3 regions of the Paraburkholderia sp. NPDC080076 genome follow, and region 1 is predicted to be linked to each of the others. Evidence: predicted binding sites of a transcription regulator. Region 1 holds the regulator's gene; each other region holds the start of a gene.
What was found. The regulator LexA, encoded in region 1, represses DNA repair genes until DNA is damaged. The targets are predictions, from matches to a motif close to ACTGTATNNNNATACAGT.

Region 1 (6,605 bases):
CGCCGGGCCTGCACCGCCGCGACTCGTGCGGCGCTGCAAATACCACTGCAAAGTGTTGATGAAGAGCAGCATCAGGAACGACACGACCAGCATCACGACCGCCAGCGCCGTCGCGCCCGCATAGTCGTATTGCTCCAACTTGGTGATGATGAGCAGCGACGTGATTTCCGACTTCATCGGCACATTGCCGGCGATGAAAATCACCGAACCGTACTCGCCGAGCGCACGCGCGAAAGCCAACGCGAAGCCCGTCAACAAGGCCGGAAACACAGCCGGCAACACCACGCGGCGAAACGTCAGCCAGCGCGAGGCGCCGAGGCACGCGGCCGCTTCCTCCTGTTCGCGTTCGAACTCTTCGAGCACCGGCTGCACCGTGCGCACGACGAACGGCAAGCCGATGAATGTCAGCGCGACCAGCACGCCCGCGGGCGTAAAAGCGATCTTCAGGCCGAGCGGTTCGAGGAACTGCCCGATCCAGCCGTTGCCCGCGTACACGGCCGCGAGCGATATGCCGGCGACCGAGGTGGGCAGCGCGAACGGCAGATCGACCACGGCGTCGACGATACGCTTGAACGGGAACGTGTAGCGCACCAGCACCCACGCCACCAGAAAACCGAACACCGCGTTGATCAGCGCGCCGCCGAGCGCGGAGAAGAACGTCAGGCGATACGACGCGAGCACGCGCGGCGAGCTCACCGCGCGCACGAACTGATTCCAGTCGAGCGTCGCGGTCTTGAGAAAGGTCGCCGCAAGCGGAATCAGCACCACGAGGCTCAGATAAGCCACCGTGATGCCGAGTGTCAGGCCAAAACCGGGCAACGCGCTCGGTTTTCGGAAGGTCAACGTCGTCATGCTCGTTACTCGTTCAGGTTGATGCTCGTGTTGCTGGCCGCCGGGCCCTGGCGGCCAAAAGCGCGCCCATGGGCGCGCTCGGGAGTGACGCGTTGCCGCGCCGCTTCGTTGCCTATGCCGGTGCCGGCATCGGCAGTCTTATTGCGGTTGATAGATCGAATCGAACACGCCGCCGTCGGCAAAGTGCGTCTTCTGCGCGTTGGCCCAGCCGCCGAACGAATCGTCCACCGTGTACAGCTTCAGCTTCGGAAACTTGGCGGTCAGCTCAGCCGGCACCTTGTTCGAACGCGGACGGTAGAAGTTCTTCGCTGCGATCTCCTGCCCTTGCTCGCTATACAGGAAGTTCAGATACGCTTCGGCGACCTTGCGCGTGCCGTGCTTGTCGACGACCTTGTCCACCACGGCGACCGGCGGCTCCGCCAGAATGCTGACCGACGGCACCACGATCTCGAACTTCTCCGGACCAAATTCCTTCAGCGACAGAAACGCTTCGTTTTCCCACGCGATCAGCACGTCGCCGATACCGCGTTGCACGAAGCTGGTGGTCGCGCCACGCGCGCCCGAATCCAGCACGCCGGCGTTCTTATAGAGCTTGCCGACGAATTCCTTGGCCTTCTGATCATTGCCGCCCGGTTGATGCTCGGCATACGCCCAGGCCGCGAGGTAGTTCCAGCGCGCGCCGCCCGAAGTCTTCGGATTCGGCGTGACGATCGACACGCCCGGCTTGGTCAGATCGTCCCAATCCTTGATGTGCTTCGGGTTGCCCTTGCGCACCAGAAACACGATCGTCGACGTGTACGGCGACGCGTTATCCGGCAAGCGCTTCTGCCAGCCCTTGTCCAGCAAACCCTTGCTGGCCAGTGCGTCGATATCGTATGCAAGCGCCAGCGTCACCACGTCGGCCTGCAGGCCGTCGAGCACCGAGCGCGCCTGGGCGCCCGAGCCGCCGTGCGACTGCTTGAAGGTGATCGTCTCGCCCGTCTTCGCCTTCCATTCCTTGCCGAACGCCTGGTTGACGTCCTGATACAGCTCGCGCGTCGGGTCGTAGGACACGTTCAGCAGCGTCGTGTCGGCGGCGTGCGCCTGCGCCATCACGCCGAGCGCGCCCGCCGCGCCCAATGCGAGCGCCGCGATCAGTTTTTTCGTCCTGCCTGCCAGCCCCGTACCTTGGTGATCCATGTCAACTTTCTCCGCGTTGTGTCCGCTGAAACAGCGTGTGGTGTCTTTTTACGTCGCGGTCACGTGCACATGAGCGCCAACTGGAGGCCAGTCTATCGAAGGGCTTTCATCATTAAAAATAATGTTTCTTCATTCTTTAATACGCAAAAGTGGTAATGACAGCTGGATAAGGCGTTGCGGCACGAAAACGGGTGTTTGAGCGTCGCTTGACGGCGCTGGAACGACACCCTTCACCCCGAACTTAAAGTAAAGCTTGAATTGCGCCGAATACTGTATAAAAATACAGTCACCTGTTCATACATACAGTGGCGCCATGACCAAACTCACCGCACGACAGCAGCAGGTTTTCGATCTGATCCGCAGGGCTATCGAACGCACCGGCTTTCCGCCCACCCGCGCGGAGATCGCCGCCGAGCTAGGTTTCAGCTCGGCCAACTCGGCAGAAGAACATCTGCGCGCGCTGGCTCGCAAGGGCGTGATCGAACTCGCGGCCGGCGCATCGCGCGGCATTCGCCTGCTGGCCGGCCCGGAAGACTCGCCGCACCAGTTCACGCTGCCGCACGCCAGCATCATGCAACTGTCGCTGCCGCTCATCGGGCGGGTTGCCGCGGGCAGCCCGATCCTCGCGCAGGAACATATCTCGCAGCACTATGCGTGCGACCCGGCGCTGTTCTCGAGCAAGCCCGACTACCTGTTGAAGGTGCGCGGGCTGTCCATGCGCGACGCGGGCATCTTCGACGGCGACCTGCTCGCGGTGCAAAAGCGCAGCGAAGCCAAAGACGGCCAGATCATCATTGCCCGGCTTGGTGACGACGTCACGGTCAAGCGCCTGAAGCGCAGGCCGAACGGGCTCGAGCTGATCGCCGAGAATCCCGATTACGAAAACATCTTCGTTGAAACCGGCAGTGCGGAGTTCGCGCTGGAGGGTATCGCCGTGGGGCTGATCCGCCCCGGCGAGTTTTAACCCTCTCGCCCGTTCGACAAAATAAGAAGCCGCGCCAACGCCGCATCAACGTTGCATCGCCTGGAGAGTCTCATGGAACGTCTTGCCCGCCTGCTGCCCTTTCGCCAGTTCGGTCGTCTGCGCCATCTTCGCAAGCTGGTGCCCTGCTCATTGATCGAGGCGGCCACGCTCGGCACGCCGTCGCTGTTCGACTCGCCCGAGGCCGCGCCGAGCCTGCCGTCGTCGATGCCGGCATTTGCCCGCGTGTCGTTGAATTCGGGCTTGAATACGGCGGAACCGGCGCGTCGCGCACCGGTGCGGGTTTATCACGGGCCGTCGCGTCTGATCATGGTCGGCACGATGGACGCGGTTTGCCGCATGATCGACCGCTGCATCGCCGATGAAGCCAACGTGCATGGGGCGGTGTTCGAGTCTTGAAGGGTCTTGATGGGTCTTGAGGGGTCTTGAACGGGACAGCGAGAGATGTATTGCGTGGGATCGTTTTCGCGTGGCTGCGGTCCACGTTAGATCACACCTGATGGAGAGTCCCACTCGATGGCAGTTTCAAAACGTACCAAACGCGGCAGCAAGCGCGGCATGCATGGCGGCGCCACCCGGCCGCTGATCGTCACGCTGATCGTGATCGTGGTGATCGCCGCGCTGGGGTTTGCTTACGCGACACCGTACATCGCGCTGAATAATCTCAAACGCGCGGCCGATGCGCGCGACGCGCAAACCGTCAATCAGTATGTCGACTTCCCCGCGTTGCGTGAGAGCCTGAAGGAGCAAGTCGCCGGCTTGCTGACACGGCGGCTTGGCGCGCACAGCAACGGCAATCCATTGGCCGCCATTGGCGCGATGATCGGCGTTGCGTTGATCGGTCCGCTCGTGGATGCGTATGCCACACCGGACGGCGTGGCGGCCTTGCTGAACGGCATGCCGCCGCGCGGCGATCCGGGCGAGCGGCCACCCGCGCCCCCGGCCGCGAATAATCCGCCGGACGCCGCTGCGACCGCACCTGCGCCTGCAGCTCCCGCAAACGGCAACGCGGCCAATGTCAACTCCGCGCCACCGCAACCGCCGCAAACCACGGCGGGCTATCGCGGCCTCAACGAGTTCGTCGTCGCGTACCAGCATGGCGCCGGCGACGCGCGTTACTCGGCGATCTTCCGGCGCGAGGGCGTATTCACGTGGAAGCTGGCCGCGGTCAACCTGAACGAGTGATCACCTGATGCCGTCAGGCCGAGGCGGCCGGTCACGTGACTAGCCCGCCTCAAGCCGCCGCTTGCTGCTGCTCCTGCGCTGAAGAACACGCCACCAGAATGCTGCACGAGACACGGTCGAGCAGCGGCGTATTGCCCGCGCCCATCCACCATCGCGACAAACCCGTGCGGCAGCGGTGGCCGACCACGACCAGGTCGACATGCAATTCATTGGCGAGGTTGGCAATCTCGTCGATCGGATGGCCGAACGCGAAATGCCCCTGGGCGCTCACGCCTCGCTCCGTGAGCCAGTCCACGCCTTCCTGCAGGATGTCGCGCGCGGTCTTTTCAAAACTGCCGCAGGCCACGTCGGTCAACAGGCCCGCGCTTTGCGCAATGCTCGAACGCATGTCGACGACCGACAACAAGTGCGTTTCCGCTTTCAGATCCAACGCCAGGTCGGCGCCGCAACGTAGTGCTTTGCGGCCTTCACGCGAGCCGTCGTAGCACAGCAGGATTTTCTGGTAGCTCGCCATGATTTTTCTCCCTTCGCGCGGGACGCGCGATCTGAATTAATCATGGTGCGCCGCAATTCAGGTTGCAAGGGATGGAAAACGCTAACTGTGCGCTAACTGCCCCTTAACGACGCCCTAAACAGGTGCGTGAGCCGCCCGCGGGTCCTCCGCGCGCCGATGCCGCAGCGCAAGAAACCCGCTTCGGACTGTCGGGGGTGAACCAACAGCGTCCCGCCGATGCCCTAGAATAGGCGGCCTCCCCCGGCCATTCGCGTCATTCACGTCTTTTCCCGGAGACTCGTTCGATCCATGCCCGAAGCCGCCATCGAATTTCATCAGGTCAAAAAAAGCTACGGCGAAAAAACGGTCGTCGATGGACTGTCGTTTCATGTCAACGCCGGCGAATGCTTCGGCCTGCTCGGCCCGAACGGCGCGGGCAAAACCACCACGTTGCGCATGTTGCTCGGCATCGCGGCGCCGGATGCGGGCACGATCCGTCTGTGCGGCGAGCCGATCCCCGGCCGCGCGCGCGTGGCGCGGGCGCGCGTCGGCGTGGTGCCGCAGTTCGACAATCTCGATCCCGACTTCACGGTGCGCGAGAACCTGCTGGTGTTCGGCCGCTACTTCGGCCTGAGCGCCGCGCAATGCCGCGCGATGGTGCCGTCGCTGCTCGAATTCGCGCGGCTCGAGAGCAAGGCGGACGCGCGCGTGAGCGAATTGTCAGGCGGCATGAAGCGGCGCCTCACGTTGGCGCGCGCGCTCGTCAACGATCCCGATGTGCTGATCATGGACGAGCCGACCACCGGCCTCGATCCTCAGGCGCGGCATCTGATCTGGGAGCGGCTGCGCTCCTTGCTCGCGCGCGGCAAGACCATTCTGCTGACCACGCACTTCATGGAAGAAGCCGAACGGCTCTGCCACCGCCTGTGCGTGATCGAGGAAGGGCGCAAGATCGCGGAAGGCGCGCCTAGCGCGTTGATCGCATCCGAGATCGGTTGCGATGTGATCGAGATCTTCGGGCCCGATCCGGTGGCGTTGCGCGATGAACTGGCGCCGCTCGTCGAGCGCACGGAGATCAGCGGCGAGACGCTGTTCTGCTATGTCAACGACGCGCAGCCGGTGCATGCCCGGCTCAAGCAGCGCGCGGATCTGCGCTATCTGCATCGACCGGCGAATCTGGAGGATGTGTTCCTGCGGCTCACCGGGCGCGAGATGCAGGATTAGAGGCGCATCGAGACCGGCCTCGCACGCAACGCGCTACCGATACAAAGACACCCCAAAAGGAAGTTCCGTAGAGGAACACCGCACGAGACACGCAATGGACGCACGCACTTACGAAACCCCGGGTGATACGCCGTCGAAACAGGAAGCCTTCGCCGCCTTTCCCGCGAACGCAAGCAACTGGATCGCCGTGTGGCGCCGCAACTATCTGGTGTGGAAGAAGCTCGCGATCGCCTCGATGTTCGGCAACCTGGCCGATCCGATGATCTATCTGTTCGGCCTCGGCTTCGGGCTGGGGCTGATGGTGGGGCATGTCGACGGCGTGTCGTATATCGCGTTTCTCGCGGCGGGCACGGTGGCCTCTAGCGTGATGATGTCGGCGAGTTTCGAGTCAATGTATTCGGGCTTCTCGCGCATGCACGTGCAGCGCACCTGGGAAGCGATCATGCATACGCCGCTGACACTCGGCGACATCGTGCTCGGCGAGGTGATCTGGGCGGCCAGCAAGGCGGTGCTCTCGGGCGCGGCGATCATGCTGGTGGCCGGCGCATTGGGCTACGCGAATTTTCCGTCGATGCTGCTGGCGTTGCCGGTCATTGTGCTGACCGGGCTCGCGTTTGCGAGCGTCGCGATGGTCGTGACGGCGCTTGCGCCTTCGTACGACTTCTTCATGTTTTACCAGACGCTGGTGTT
Region 2 (6,605 bases), on a different contig from region 1:
CGCGCCACCGCGTTCTGACATGCGCCACGCAGACAGCACGCCGCCATCAGATATAACCCCAGACTCACGATTCAGAACCCGCCCGGGACCAGCAAAAAGGTCTATAAACGAGGCATAAGGCCACTTCGCCCGAGCCTTCCGAGCCGCGTCGACATAACGTGACAGTGCAACATGCTTGTCTTCCGACCAGGGACCAACCTTCATGACCGGCAGACCGTCAGCCGGGTCGATGACAATCTCGTCGTCGTGTTTCATGGCCACGCTTTTTCTCGTTTTGGGGGCTCAGTGGAGAGGCCAAACAGTATGCCGTTATTTCGAAAAATTTACTAAAACCTGATAATCTTTAGCGAGACCAAAAGGCCACATAACACCAAAAATGGCGAAGACAGAAGACAAATATTTCTGGCAGGTTGGGCATCCTCCGCCGATTCTCGACCAGCACAGTGCCGTCAAGCATTCGATTGTCGAACAGTACGTTCAACAGTACATCGAAACTCTAATGAGTATGCCGACCATGCCAAAACTAACTTTGACGTTAGTGGACGGGTTCGCTGGTGGGGGGGAATACCTTAACGACAAAGCCGAGTCCGTCGACGGCACGCCATTACTTATGATGCGCGGCGCATACTTGGCACGTGCCAACGTGAATGTTGGGCGGCGTACGCCGCGCGAGGTCGATGCCGAGTTTTTCTTCGTGGAGAAGAAGCCGGAATCCGCGGAGTATCTGGTTCAACATCTGGAGAAACGGCGCGCCGGAGGCGCCGTCTCGCAACAGGACTTCGCGCGGTCCAAAGTGCTGAAAGGTGGCTTTCTGGAACAACTGCAGGGAATCGTCAGGCGCATCAAAGAGCGCAAAGGCGGTAACCGGGCGATTTTTCTGCTCGACCAGTACAGCTACAACGCCGTTCCGATGGACAAGCTTCGATGGCTGATGACGGAGCTGCCGAACGCCGAGGTCATCATGACCTTCAATGTCGACTCGCTCCTTACGTACATCAGTGATAGAGAGGCGAATCGCAAGGCTGTCCGGGGCATCGGCATCGAGCAGTACATCCCTTGGGCCCAGCTAGGCCAAATCAAGGCGGAGCATGGCCGGGCAGCGCTCCAGCGCTACGTTGCGCACGGCATCAAAGCGGAAACAGGCGCGCCGTTCATGACGTTGTTCTTTGTCCGACCAGACTCGGCGAATCCCTGGAGCTACTGGCTTGTGCATCTGTCGCGGCAGTACAAAGCTCACGACGTGATGAAGTCGCTACACTGGGAGCATTCGAGCGAGTTCGGACACGAGCTCGAGCCCGGGCTCTTCATGCTCGGCTATGACCCGAAACGGGATGAGCAACATACCGGTCAGTCCATCCTCTTCGACGCCGGGGGCGCAGAGCTCTGCATCGAGACGTTGAAGGACGACCTCGGCCGGGTATTGTCGGGCCGACAGGAACCGCTCACCGTGCGGCAATTGTTGACCGAACATATCTCGAACACTATCGCCGACGAAACGCGACTGCAAATGGTCATCCGGGGTTTGCACGCCGCGGGCAATATCGTGGTGTCGAACAAGGAAGACAGAAAGCGGCGGCCGTCAAAGCACTACAACGCATCCGACGTCATCGAATACTCGCCCCAGCGGCGCTTCTTCAGGTAAGCAGTACGCGCTCGGGCATGTCGTCCCAAGTCCGACCTTCGAGGAGCCGGCCATTCGCGCCCTTCGAGCGGCGCACGCCATCGCGGCCCCACGTGCCCCATTGCTTGAAGAAGAACTTCACGCCTTGCTCCTCACACTGGACCTTGACGTTTTGCACCCACTCTTCGCGCATCGGACGAGCCTTTGGACCAGATTCCCCACCGACGATAACCCAGTCGATGTTCTCAAGATTCAAGGTGCCAAGGTCCTCGAGGAGAGGCTCGACTGACAGGAAGCGTACGCCGCCTTCAACCTCGCGCAACTCATCGATACGGGGTACCCCATACTTGCGGTCCTCAACGGTCACACCGAGCCAAGCATTCGCCGGAATGTCTCGACGACTGCAGTAGCTCGCCAGGCGTTCTGCACGCTTCGTGAGAATCTGGAAGGTGTGTTGCGGACATGCTCGAATAGAGTCGAACACCCGCGTGATGTAGGCGTCCGGGACGGAGCGGTGAAACAGGTCGGACATCGAGTTGACGAAGTACACCGTCGGGCTTTTGCGCTTCAACGGCTCGTCGAGGCGACCAGGCAGAATATTCAGCTTGAATCCGTTCTCATAGCCAGGCGTGCCCATGGCGTGCAGGCGCTTCGCCATGCTTTCTGCATAACAGTTCTTGCAGCCCTTGGAGATTTTCGTGCAGCCCACCGTTGGGTTCCACGTGCGCTCGGTCCACTCAATCTTGCTTTGCCCACCGCTCATTATTCGACCTCTCTATTTGGTTGCGATTTTATCGGGCTTCCTGCGGGCGCTACGAAATAGCCATGCTTCTGTCATGTGCTCCCGTTTTCTCGATGCTCGTGAGCGACGACACACGACTCCTCGCAGTTTTGCCTTCGTAGTATAGAATGATTACTGTATATTTATACAGTAGTTTGGGAGATATGATTGTCTACTACCGGGCCGGGCTACGCTTCGGACGCTTGGGCAACCAAAGTCACTGAGAGCCGAAACAGACGAGTTCACCCGATGCTGCCGCGATGTTCGACTGAGCGCCCGGCGATGAGGCGAGACAATTTATATCGGCCATGTTGGCTCACGGAACCCGACACACGTTCATAGCAACACGAAGACGATGCGGCAGGCTAACGGTCTCCCAGTTCACGAAGGCAGAAATCCTCGCGGTCGGCATCCATCGTGCACGGTTGAGTCACACGAGGAGCTGGTTTGACGAGCTCGACGCGTTGATGAGCAGCGGAAAGCGGCGCGCCGCATAGGAAGGGTGGAAGTTCATTGGGTCGTCGTACGACGGCAGGCGGGCGAGGCAGGGCCTCGCCCGTGATTGCGCAATGGGTTGTTTGGAGGTTGCGCCATCCAGCACGCGCCGACGGGGTATCGCGCGAGCGAACGGCGTTGGTCTCTGTCTTCGCTCTTTCAGGGGCGAGTCCGCTTTCGCGTCGAGGGCTGCCCCCATGGGTTGTTACTTTTGCCGCCAGCCGGCGTCGCGTTGCCTCGGTTGCCACCGGACTTTGCGCCTGTCGTGCTCGGCCGATTACCGCCGACAAACCCGGTACCTGCCCGACCTCGGCCGGGGCTGCCTGCCTTCGAACCACCTCCGACGGACTGCCCGCTACCTGTCTGCCCTCCTTTGCTGCCGCTGCCTTTGCTCGTAGGTCACTTCGAAGTGAGTTCGTCATCTGCGACGGAAACAGCATCCGCCTGACATACATCTAAGGTCATTGGCGCTTTGCAGTAAAAGACGACCGGCCCGGATGCGTCACTCCGGCCGCTACAGACCGGTCAGCCCCGAACTGGGGCGCCGGCATTTAAATGATGTCGCGTTTCGGGCGATGAATTCCACGAACATCGACCTACATGCTTCGGAACGCAAGTTGCGTCCACTCACATCGAGCGCAGGGCTGTGAACTGTCGTCGATTCTGCCGGCCGATGCAGTCGGGGAAGCGGAAGTAGCCGCGCCAAATACCGGGGTTCGCGGAGACAACATTCCTCTTCTTAGCGAGGGACGTTTGACGCCTTTTTACTCATTGGCTGTCGTCCGGCTCAAAATAATTCTCGGCCTGGGGTCTCGGCAAAAGGTAAGCCGCACCCCCGAGCTTCCGCGTGGTTGGGCTGAAAGTCGAGGTTCTCCCTGCGGACGAACGGGCCGTGCGGTCGTTTCCGTGACGAGTAAGCAAGGCAAATCTACAGTGTGTTGATTCCAATACACCTACTGTATATTTGTTCAACGTTTACGCCAAAATGTAGTGTAAAAAACCAATAATATTAGTTTTTGAAGAAATGTGTGCTCTCATTCCTCCAGGTCCATGGGGCCTCCAGTGGCTTGCTAGCCAATAGCGAGCTGCGTTGAAAAAGGAGCGCACGAAATGCATCTCGTAGAAACCTCGGAGTTGCCGCATCAGGCGGTTCATATTTCGCGCGGTGAGAGAATGCTCCGCTCGCCGGCAATTTTCCGCGATGTCCGCTGGTACAGCGACCGACCTTTAAGTTATATCGGGCCAGCCGCACTACAGCTAATGTCTGAAGTTATCGGTGCTTGGGACCGCCCTTACCAAAGTTTGGGACGTACAGTTCTTCGCCTTCTTGATGGGTATCTCGCGATTACGGGGCAACGACTAAGGGTTCGTGCCGGAAAGCTAAGTCCCCGGTACGTACTCCAGGACTGCGGCGGAGCCCTGTATTCAGAGAAGTTCGTTTTTGCGACAGACAAGATGCGCGCCAACCTTCTGACCCGATTGCGGGCTATCGCGGTTGAGACAAACACTATGTCGCAAGAGGCGTTCGGCTCCGTCAGCACGAAGGGTCCAACGCCATTTTGGGACGCGAGCAGGAAAGAGTTTGAGGGGAGGAACGTTGACCCGGAGCAAGTCGAACTCCTGCGCGGCTGGCCGGTATCAAATTCTCAGGGCGGAGTCCGATGGTTTGACTTGAGTGAAATTCTGAAACGATATGGTCGCGAATTTGCGTTCGCGATGCAGCAATCGTTGCAGACGTTTCTGCGGCAAAGAAATCAAGAAAACGTCCACGGTATCAACGACTTTCTCCAATACCTCGCCGGTCTGCCGCCGGATTGGACGCGAGAGCATTTCAAACGGCCTTTCGACGTCTATGAGCTCTTCAACCAATACGCCATCCATTACGTCGAGTCTCGTGCGGACTCTTGGTCATATCCAGCAATACAGGCGAATTGGACCAAGTTCTGCAATGTCGTCAAGCAGTGCTTTACAGTGCACGGCGCTTTCGCTACTCCTGACTTTGATGTGCCACTGCTTCCCGTGAAGACAAGTAAGCGTCCCTATCATCGCTTAACGTCAGAAGGGGAAGTATTTGACAAGTTGCTGTCCCCGGTTGCAACGGAGTTCCAAAGCGATGAGGAGGCGCTGCAGACGTTCAAAATTCTCGACGCGGACATCGCCACAATACGGAGCTGGGCAGATGGCGCCACCGCCAATTCGTGGCGTAGGTTCGAAGAGTCCCGAGCCCTTGCTATGCAAGGAAGACCGAGAAGGATTGTGGAGCCTTCCGGAAGATTGACCGAAGGGTGGACTGATATCAATCGTCCCGACTGGAAGCAGAACGTCGCAGCAACGTTCGTTGAGCAAGGCTTCCAAACCACCGCAACTGACAAGCATTTGAACTTGCGTTACGGCCGAAACTGTTTGACTGAAGCTTCGCGCTTCCTTGCTCTCCCCGGCCGGGGGGCTCTGCTGCCGCATGCGGCCCTACTCGTGATGGATTGCCCTGGCATCACTCCAGCGCTCCTCACCGGAATCGAGCTATTCGACGACGACCATAGCGTGGCGAGTCTGGTTGACGTCGATAACCAATGGGTATTAGATGGGCACAAGCTCAGGCGAGGGGTAGAGAACGCCCAACAGTTCTTCGGGCTTTCAGAACGTGCGAAGGAAGTTGTCCGACAGGTACTTCTCTTGACTGCGCCTCTACGTGAGTTCCTGTGGAAGGCTGGCGACCCAAACTGGAAGAAGCTATTTCTCTCGTGTGGCAGAGCGTTTGCCACACCACGACCGGTCAGGTTCTCGAAGGACGTCGTTGGAGAGCATGACCGAATACCGATGCTGGCGAAGGAGTTCATGACCGCGTCGGCCTTACAGGCTGATGATGCGAAACAATTGGCCAGAAGGTTTAGTCTGGTATCGCTACGCTCAACGGTAATCACATGGGAATTCGTTCATGACAATGACTTGCTGAAGGCATCCATCCGAGCCGGCCACAAGCGATTTACGGGTAAGGACGTTGAACCCTACGTCCCGCCCGCAATCGTCCGGCACTTCGAGCAAGTCTGGGTCAGAAGGCTGCAGATAGTCACGCTTGCAGTTGCATTGAAGGGTAGCCGTTTCCTTCTTCGGGCAACGGGCTTTTCCTCGATGGACCAGTGTCACGTATTCCTAAAGGAATACGGGTTGAACTATGTCGATAATCTGGAGGAACGGGCTAAGTCAGTCAAAACGGAGACGACAGAGGCAATCATCGCCGTGGATGTGCACATGCTGACCGTGTTGGAGAGCCTTAGGTTAGCTGTCGCTGCTGCGGACCGGCAAGCGTCTCCGCTTGCATTGGCATGGGCTGACTTTGGTGAACGACTATCTGCGTACATCGAGGGTGTGCGGCCCGTGCGTGAGGACCTTCGTGTCATCCTTGAAGAAGCCAAAGCCAAGGCAAGTGCCGATATCTTCAAGGACATAATCCATGGCTGACTCGTTTGCTCAACAGGTAATCGAGACGCTTAAGCGGGCTGGCAACAGGACCGGAAATGCGCTCATGACTGCTCCATGGCTAACCAGCCCATTCGAAGCGCCACGCTGGCGCCTAAAATTTGCTGATGAAGAGATGGAATTGGACTGGCGTAAGCAGTTTGGAACTGGTCTGCTGACCTCCGAGTCGCACGCAGACACGCTTAATATCTTCAAGTGCTGGCTGACCATACAGTCACATCCGATAGTAAA
Region 3 (6,605 bases), on a different contig from region 1:
GCGGCGTTGGCCGGATCGTCGAGATGCAGATAGAGGCCGACGATCCAGTGCGGCGCGGCGATCAGCACGAGGCCCGACAGCGTCATGAAGGCGACGCCGAGCGCGAGCGCGACAAAACCGGCGTGGCGCGCGGCGAGCGGCTGGCCGGCGCCGGACCAGAAGCCGACGCGCACGTTGGCCGCCTGGCCGATCGCGAGCGGCACCATGAAGGCCACCGAGGCCACATTCAACGCAATCTGATGCGCGGCCAGTTGCGACTCGCCTAGCAGGCCGACCATCAGGCCGGTGGCGAGAAAGAGCGTCGACTCTACGCCGTAGGTGATCGCGACCGGCCAGCCGATGCCGAACAGTTCGCCCATCAGCGGCACGTCAGGCCGCGTGGCGACGACGAAATGGCGATAGCGCGGGCGCAAATGCAACAGCGCCATCAACACGAGCGCGCTCAACCAGACGGTGATCGAGGTCGCGGCGGCCGAGCCGAGAAAGCCGAGCCGCGGCAGGCCATAGACGCCGTGAATCAGGCCGTAATTGAGAAAACCGTTCACGCCGACGCTCACCAGCGACACCCACAATAGCCGTTTGGCCGCGCCGATCGCCGGCAGGAAAGAGCGCATCAGGCCGACCCCGATCAGGCTGCCGAGCGCGCCCCAGCGCAGCACCGCCGCATATTCGCCGACGTTGTGCGCGAGCAGCACGGGTTCGCCGAAAGCGAGCAGGATCGGCGTGGCGAACGAGAGCAGGAAGAACGCCGGCACCGACAGCAGCACGGACAGCACAAAGCCGGTCCAGTAGATGTGCGGCACGCGGCCTTCGTCCTGAGCGCCGCGCGCGTGCGACACGCTCACGCTGACCGAGGTCAGCACGCCTTGCAGCAGCGTGACCACCACGAAAAACAGGTTCGCGCCGAGGCCGCCGGCCGCGAGCGCGTCCGGGCCGAGCGAACCGAGCAGGATCGTGTCGGTGACGCCCATCGCCATTTGCGAGAGTTGCGCGATGGCGAGCGGCGCGGCGAGCCGCGCGGTATCCGCCGCGTGGCGGGTCAGGGTCGGCGGCCGGGCGGCCACCCGGGTGATGCCGGATTGAGTCATGGAGCGCTTGGCGGCGGAAGTGGCGACAGCGCGACGGCGGGCGCGACGAGCGCGCGGGCGCAGGCGAGGGCGGCGGCTCGATGAGCCTCGGCGAATGCATGAGGCAGGCGCCAGCCGGGTATGTCAGCCGATTGTTTGTTTGTCGAAACTGACAGCTTATTGCTTGGGCGCGGCGATGTCGATGGAAGAGGCACGATTTTGGTGCGCGCGTTGCTCCGAGTTCTCGGACTGCGGGCGACGGGCCGCGTGTCAAGCCTCGTGGACTGCGATCCGCGTATCGCCGAGCAGCACGACCTGACCCGCGCGAATCTTGCAGGTTTTACGCGTTTCGAGCCGGCCGTCGACGGTGACCGCACCGTCCGCGACCATCATTTTTGCCGACCCGCCGCTGTCCGCCAGCCCCGTTATCTTCAGGAGATTGTGCAGTTCGACGTAGTCGCCGGTGAGCGTGAAATCGAGGTTGGGCATGGCGTTTGCACCTTCAGGCAAAGGGTTCGCATCATAAGCCAGAAGCTTGCCCTGGATGAAGTTCGCGGTGTGCGCCGTCGTCGTGTGAGCATCTGCAAGCAGATGTTATGTGATTGTCAGAAAGTGAAACGTTCCGTAACGACGGTCGTAAAACACGAACTTCACTCGTAAAGTGCAGATCAGTAGGGAAAGCCTGCTGGATTTTTATCTGGCAGCGAGCAGACCGGGCGAGGCACGCAGAGCGCGCTCATGCAGTGACTCAAATGCAGCGGCTCAAATGCGCAGCGCCGGACAGGTCGCCCGCGTCACAACAACTTTAGAGAGGATTAGCCATGACCCAGATTCGTACGCTTCTGATCGGTACCGCCCTTACGGCTCTTGCTTCCACGGCCGCGCTTGCGCAGACCGCGCAACCGGCAGCGGGTACGGACGGCCAGCCGCAGGTTCAGATGCAAGGCGCCGATACCGCGACCGCCCCTGCCGCGCAGGGCGTGCAACCGGTGACGCCGCCGCCGACGCGTCTGACGGCGTCGGGCTCGACCGATCCGCTGGTGCAGAAGCGCGACGCCAATGCGAAGGCTAACGCCGAATATCGTGCGTCGAAGAAGGCATCCAAGGCGGAGCTGAAGGATCAGCAGAAGGCCGCCAAGGTTCAGTACAAGGAACAGGTGCGTGACGCCAAGATCAACCAGAAGGCGGATAAGCAGACCGCCAACAATGAGATGAAGATGAACATGCAAGGCCAGACGGGTGACCAGTCGGACGGCGCCGACGTCAAGCACTAACGCTGAGTTTTGATCAAGCGGCGTGGCGGCGCGGTTTGCCGCCGCGGCCGCTTTAACGGACTTTCAGTTCCGGGCATCTCGTTTCAACGGAGGTATCGCATGAGCATTACCCAGTCCACGAAGACCACGCTTGTCGCCGCTTTGATCGCGGGTTGCCTGTCGTCGGGTGCGTTCGCGCAGGCTAGCGATCCGGCCGCGGCGCCGGTTACCCATGCCGACAAGAAGGCGGCCAAGGAACAGTCGAAGGCGGACAAGAAGGCGTCTGTCGCGCAGGCCAAGGCCGACAAGAAGAAGACCGACGCGCAGGCCGACGCCGACAAGGCCAGCGCCGACGCTAATTTGAAGGACGCGAAGAAGCAATAACAGGCTTCGCGGCAGCGGCAGACGCGGGGCGCATGAACGCCTCGCGATGTTCTGCCTGCGAAAGATGGCCCGTGCGCATTCGTGCGACGGGCCATTTTTTGCGCTGGTCTTCGCCCGTGCGGCCGCTTGAAAATGCAGACAGTGCATGCGGCTAAAAAAGGGTCGCTTGTCTGCGCTAGTTGTATGGATATACAGTATGCGTCGCCGCTCTGAATCCATCCAACGCCCAAATCAATCGTGCTCTCAGTCGCCGAATCCGCGCCTCCCTCGCCGTCCCCGACGTCCTCGACGTCCGACACCGCCGCCTGGCTGGCGAAGCTCAACGACGCGCAGCGCGAAGCCGTCGACTACGGCGCCGACACGCCCACCGCGCCGCTCGGCGCGCTACTGGTGATCGCGGGCGCCGGTTCCGGCAAGACCAACACGCTCGCGCACCGGGTCGCCAATCTGGTGGTGAAGGGCGCCGATCCGCGCCGCATCCTGCTGCTGACCTTTTCGCGCCGCGCGGCGCTCGAAATGACCCGGCGCGTCACACGCATCGCCGGCGCGGCGCTCGGTTCGCGAGCCGCGTTGGCGCAAGGACTGACGTGGTCGGGCACCTTCCATAGCGTCGGCGCACGGCTGTTGCGCGAGTACGCGGATCTGATCGGCCTCGCGCCGGCCTTCACGATCAACGACCGCGAGGATTCCGCCGACCTGATGAACCTCGTGCGCCACGAACTCGGCTTGTCGGCGAAAGAGCGGCGTTTCCCGGCCAAGGGCACGTGCTTTGCGATTTACTCGCGCGTCGTGAACACCGGCGCGTCGCTCGGCCAGGTGCTCGACAAGGCGTTCCCGTGGTGCCGTGAATGGGAGGCCGATCTGCGCATGCTGTTCGCGGCCTACGTCGAGGCGAAACAGAAACAGAGCGTGCTCGACTACGACGACCTGCTGCTCTACTGGTCGCACATGGCCGCCGAGCCGGGAATCGCCGCCGACTTGTCGGCGCGCTTCGACCACGTACTGGTCGACGAATATCAGGACACCAACCGCTTGCAGGCGTCGATCCTGCTCGCGTTGAAGCCGGACGGCCGCGGCCTGACCGTGGTCGGCGACGACGCCCAGTCGATCTATTCGTTTCGCGGCGCGACCGTGCGCAACATTCTCGATTTCCCCGCGCACTTCGATCCGCCGGCCAAACAGGTCACGCTCGAGCGCAATTACCGCTCGACCGCGCCGATCCTGGCGGCGTCGAACGCGGTGATCGAACTGGCCAGCGAGCGCTACACGAAGAATTTGTGGACCGACAAGGCGTCGGCGCAGCGCCCGCGTCTCGTGACCGTCGCCGACGAAGCCGACCAGGCACGCTACATCGTCGAGCAAGTGCTGGAAGCGCGCGAACAGGGCATGAAGCTCAAGTCGCAGGCGGTGCTGTTCCGCGCCGCGCATCACAGCGCCGCGCTGGAGATCGAACTGACCCGGCGCAACATTCCGTTCGTGAAGTTCGGCGGGTTGAAGTTTCTCGATTCGGTGCACGTGAAAGACGTGCTCGCCGTGCTGCGCTGGGCGGAAAATCCGCGCGACCGCGTCGCCGGCTTTCGCGTCGTGCAGTTGCTGCCGGGCGTCGGGCCGGCCACCGCGGCGAAGGTGCTCGACGAGATCGTCGCTCGCGCGGGCAGCGGCAATCCCGCCGACACCGCCGGCGGCGCATTGGCCGCCTTCACCGCGCCGGCTCGCGCACAAGAAGACTGGCATCCGTTCGTCAAGCTGATGTCGAGCGTGTACGGGCGCCAGACGCCGTGGCCCGCCGAGTTCGAAATGGTGCGGCGCTGGTACGAGCCGCATCTCGAGCGCAATCACGAGGACGCGGCGATCCGTCATGCGGACGTGTTGCAGATGGAGAGCATCGCGGGCACGTATCCATCGCGTGAACGCTTTCTGACCGAGTTGACGCTCGATCCACCCGACGCCACCAGCGACGAATCCGGTGTGCCGCTCATCGACGAGGATTACCTGATCCTCTCCACGATCCATTCGGCGAAGGGGCAGGAGTGGCGCAACGTGTTCGTGCTGAACGGCGTGGACGGCTGCATTCCGTCCGATCTCGGCACCGGCAGCGAAGAGGAAATCGACGAGGAGCGGCGCCTCCTCTACGTGGCGATGACGCGCGCGAAAGAGGACTTGCATATCGTCGTGCCGCAGCGCTTTTACGTGCACAACCAGACGCATATGGGCGATCGTCACGTGTGGGCGTCGCGTACGCGCTTCATTCCCGCGCATCTGATGCCGCTCTTCGACGCCTATGCATGGCCGCGCGTGCCGGTTCCGAGCGCGCCCACGGCGGCCGGGCTGGCCGCGGCGGCGCAGGCGAAGATCGAAATCGGGGCGAAACTCAGGAAGATGTGGGATTAAGAGCGCGACGGCGCGCGCTCCCGTGCGTGACAGCGGTAACGCGATCAACGTCGAGCAGCAAACGCGGGGGAAGACCGTTGGCCTGGTCCGTTGGTAGGCGATACGTCTCTTGAGCGGCGGCGGGTTGCCGCCGTTGGCTATCGGTGACCCTGTGGAGGTTTTCGAGGGTCTTTAGCGTCAGCGCGACTGCCGTTGCTGCTGTTGCTGCGGCGCCGGACGCGGCGGCACGAAGAAATTGCGCAGCCAGGCCGCCATCCGCGAAAACACGTCGTACGGCTCTTCCACGAAAATCTCCGGCTTGAGCAGGCGCAGGAACTCCATGATCTGCTGCGCTTCCTGCTTCTGGAACGAGCCGTGCGAAATGCCGAGCCGCAGCAGCCCGCGCAGTTCGCCGAGCTTTTCGCGCGCGGTGCTACCCACGCTCGTTTCGCACGCCACCTTGGCCTCGTAGACGCGCTGACGCAACGATTCCACCAGCCGCCACGCCGGCGTCTGCATGACTTCCTCGAGCGCCTGAATGTCCTGCGCCGCGCTCTTGATCTGCGCCGCGAGCGGGTCGATCAGCACGGCGTCGCCTTCCGCTTCCTTGACGATCGCCGCCGCCCAGTCGCGGCACTGCTTGGCGAGTTCTTCCGGCGTCCATTCCGAGCGGGCCGCGAAGCCGAAGCCGAACTCGCCCGCCTGCCGCATCAGAATCGCGACGACATCCGGAAACTCCTTGTCCAGCGTGCGTTTAGCCCAGGCGTACTGGCCGCCCTGCAACATCCGCTGAACCGCGTGTTCGGTCAGCGGCACCATATTGTCGAGCAGCTTGGCGCGCAAGAAATCCTCAAACGACGGCGTCGCGAACTGCGGATCGAGCTTCAGCGATACCCGCAGAAAAGCGTCGAAATCCTTGCGCAGTGTCGCGATGGTCTCGTCTTTGAGCGTGAGGGTGATTTGACCCATGTGTTATCCCGTTTGGTCCTGCCGCGCGGCCTCGCCACGCCGCCCGGCCACGCGGGCCCTGGGAGGCGCGGCGTTCGATGCCGGCGCGCTTGATTCCTGCCTGATGCCGCGTAACCAGCGGGACGTATCCCGACGAGCGGACCTCGACTGCATAACGGCGGATTGACGGGAAACTTAAGGGAGTACGGGGCGGGGCGCCCGCTTTAGAGGGAAGCGTCGCCGTGCTTGCGCGCGGGTGGCGCGAGCCGGACGACGCCGATGCCGGCATGAAAGCGGCGTGCGCCTATTTGAGCACGACGCATTGCCAGACAAAAAACACGGTCAGGCCGACGGCGATGGTCAGAAGCGGCCGCCGCGTCAACGCGCTGACAAACACCGCAGCCAGCGCGCCGACCAGTTGCGGATTGCGCCACGTCAGCTCGGCGTCGCTGCCGTGCGGCGAAACCGCCATTGGCACGATGATCGCGGTCAGCACGGTGACCGGCACGAAGCCGAGGGCGGTGCGCACGAGCGGCGGAAACACCAACCGGTCGCCGAGCACAAAGACGGCGGCGCGAATCAC

Region 2: the regulator LexA is predicted to act here: its motif matches at 2,537-2,554, upstream of ACQKRQ_RS09265 (DUF5131 family protein).
Region 3: the regulator LexA is predicted to act here: its motif matches at 2,883-2,900, upstream of ACQKRQ_RS19450 (ATP-dependent helicase).

The regions. Positions count from the first base shown of each region.
Region 1 is NZ_JBNNWQ010000003.1:813,829-820,433, forward strand. Features, by position in the region: gene cysT (sulfate ABC transporter permease subunit CysT) at 1-852, opposite strand, end outside; gene ACQKRQ_RS15915 (sulfate ABC transporter substrate-binding protein) at 991-2,031, opposite strand; gene lexA (transcriptional repressor LexA) at 2,345-2,995, shown strand; gene ACQKRQ_RS15925 (hypothetical protein) at 3,068-3,412, shown strand; gene ACQKRQ_RS15930 (DUF2939 domain-containing protein) at 3,530-4,198, shown strand; gene ACQKRQ_RS15935 (universal stress protein) at 4,248-4,712, opposite strand; gene nodI (nodulation factor ABC transporter ATP-binding protein NodI) at 5,001-5,915, shown strand; gene ACQKRQ_RS15945 (ABC transporter permease) at 6,010-6,605, shown strand, end outside.
Region 2 is NZ_JBNNWQ010000002.1:416,989-423,593, reverse strand. Features, by position in the region: gene tcmP (three-Cys-motif partner protein TcmP) at 1-255, opposite strand, end outside; gene ACQKRQ_RS09270 (three-Cys-motif partner protein TcmP) at 377-1,642, shown strand; gene ACQKRQ_RS09265 (DUF5131 family protein) at 1,635-2,384, opposite strand; gene ACQKRQ_RS09260 (hypothetical protein) at 4,008-6,356, shown strand; gene ACQKRQ_RS09255 (hypothetical protein) at 6,349-6,605, shown strand, end outside.
Region 3 is NZ_JBNNWQ010000004.1:530,852-537,456, reverse strand. Features, by position in the region: gene ACQKRQ_RS19470 (MATE family efflux transporter) at 1-1,088, opposite strand, end outside; gene ACQKRQ_RS19465 (RNA-binding S4 domain-containing protein) at 1,338-1,556, opposite strand; gene ACQKRQ_RS19460 (hypothetical protein) at 1,889-2,341, shown strand; gene ACQKRQ_RS19455 (hypothetical protein) at 2,441-2,704, shown strand; gene ACQKRQ_RS19450 (ATP-dependent helicase) at 2,942-5,095, shown strand; gene ACQKRQ_RS19445 (DUF4088 family protein) at 5,273-6,043, opposite strand; gene ACQKRQ_RS19440 (AzlD domain-containing protein) at 6,327-6,605, opposite strand, start outside.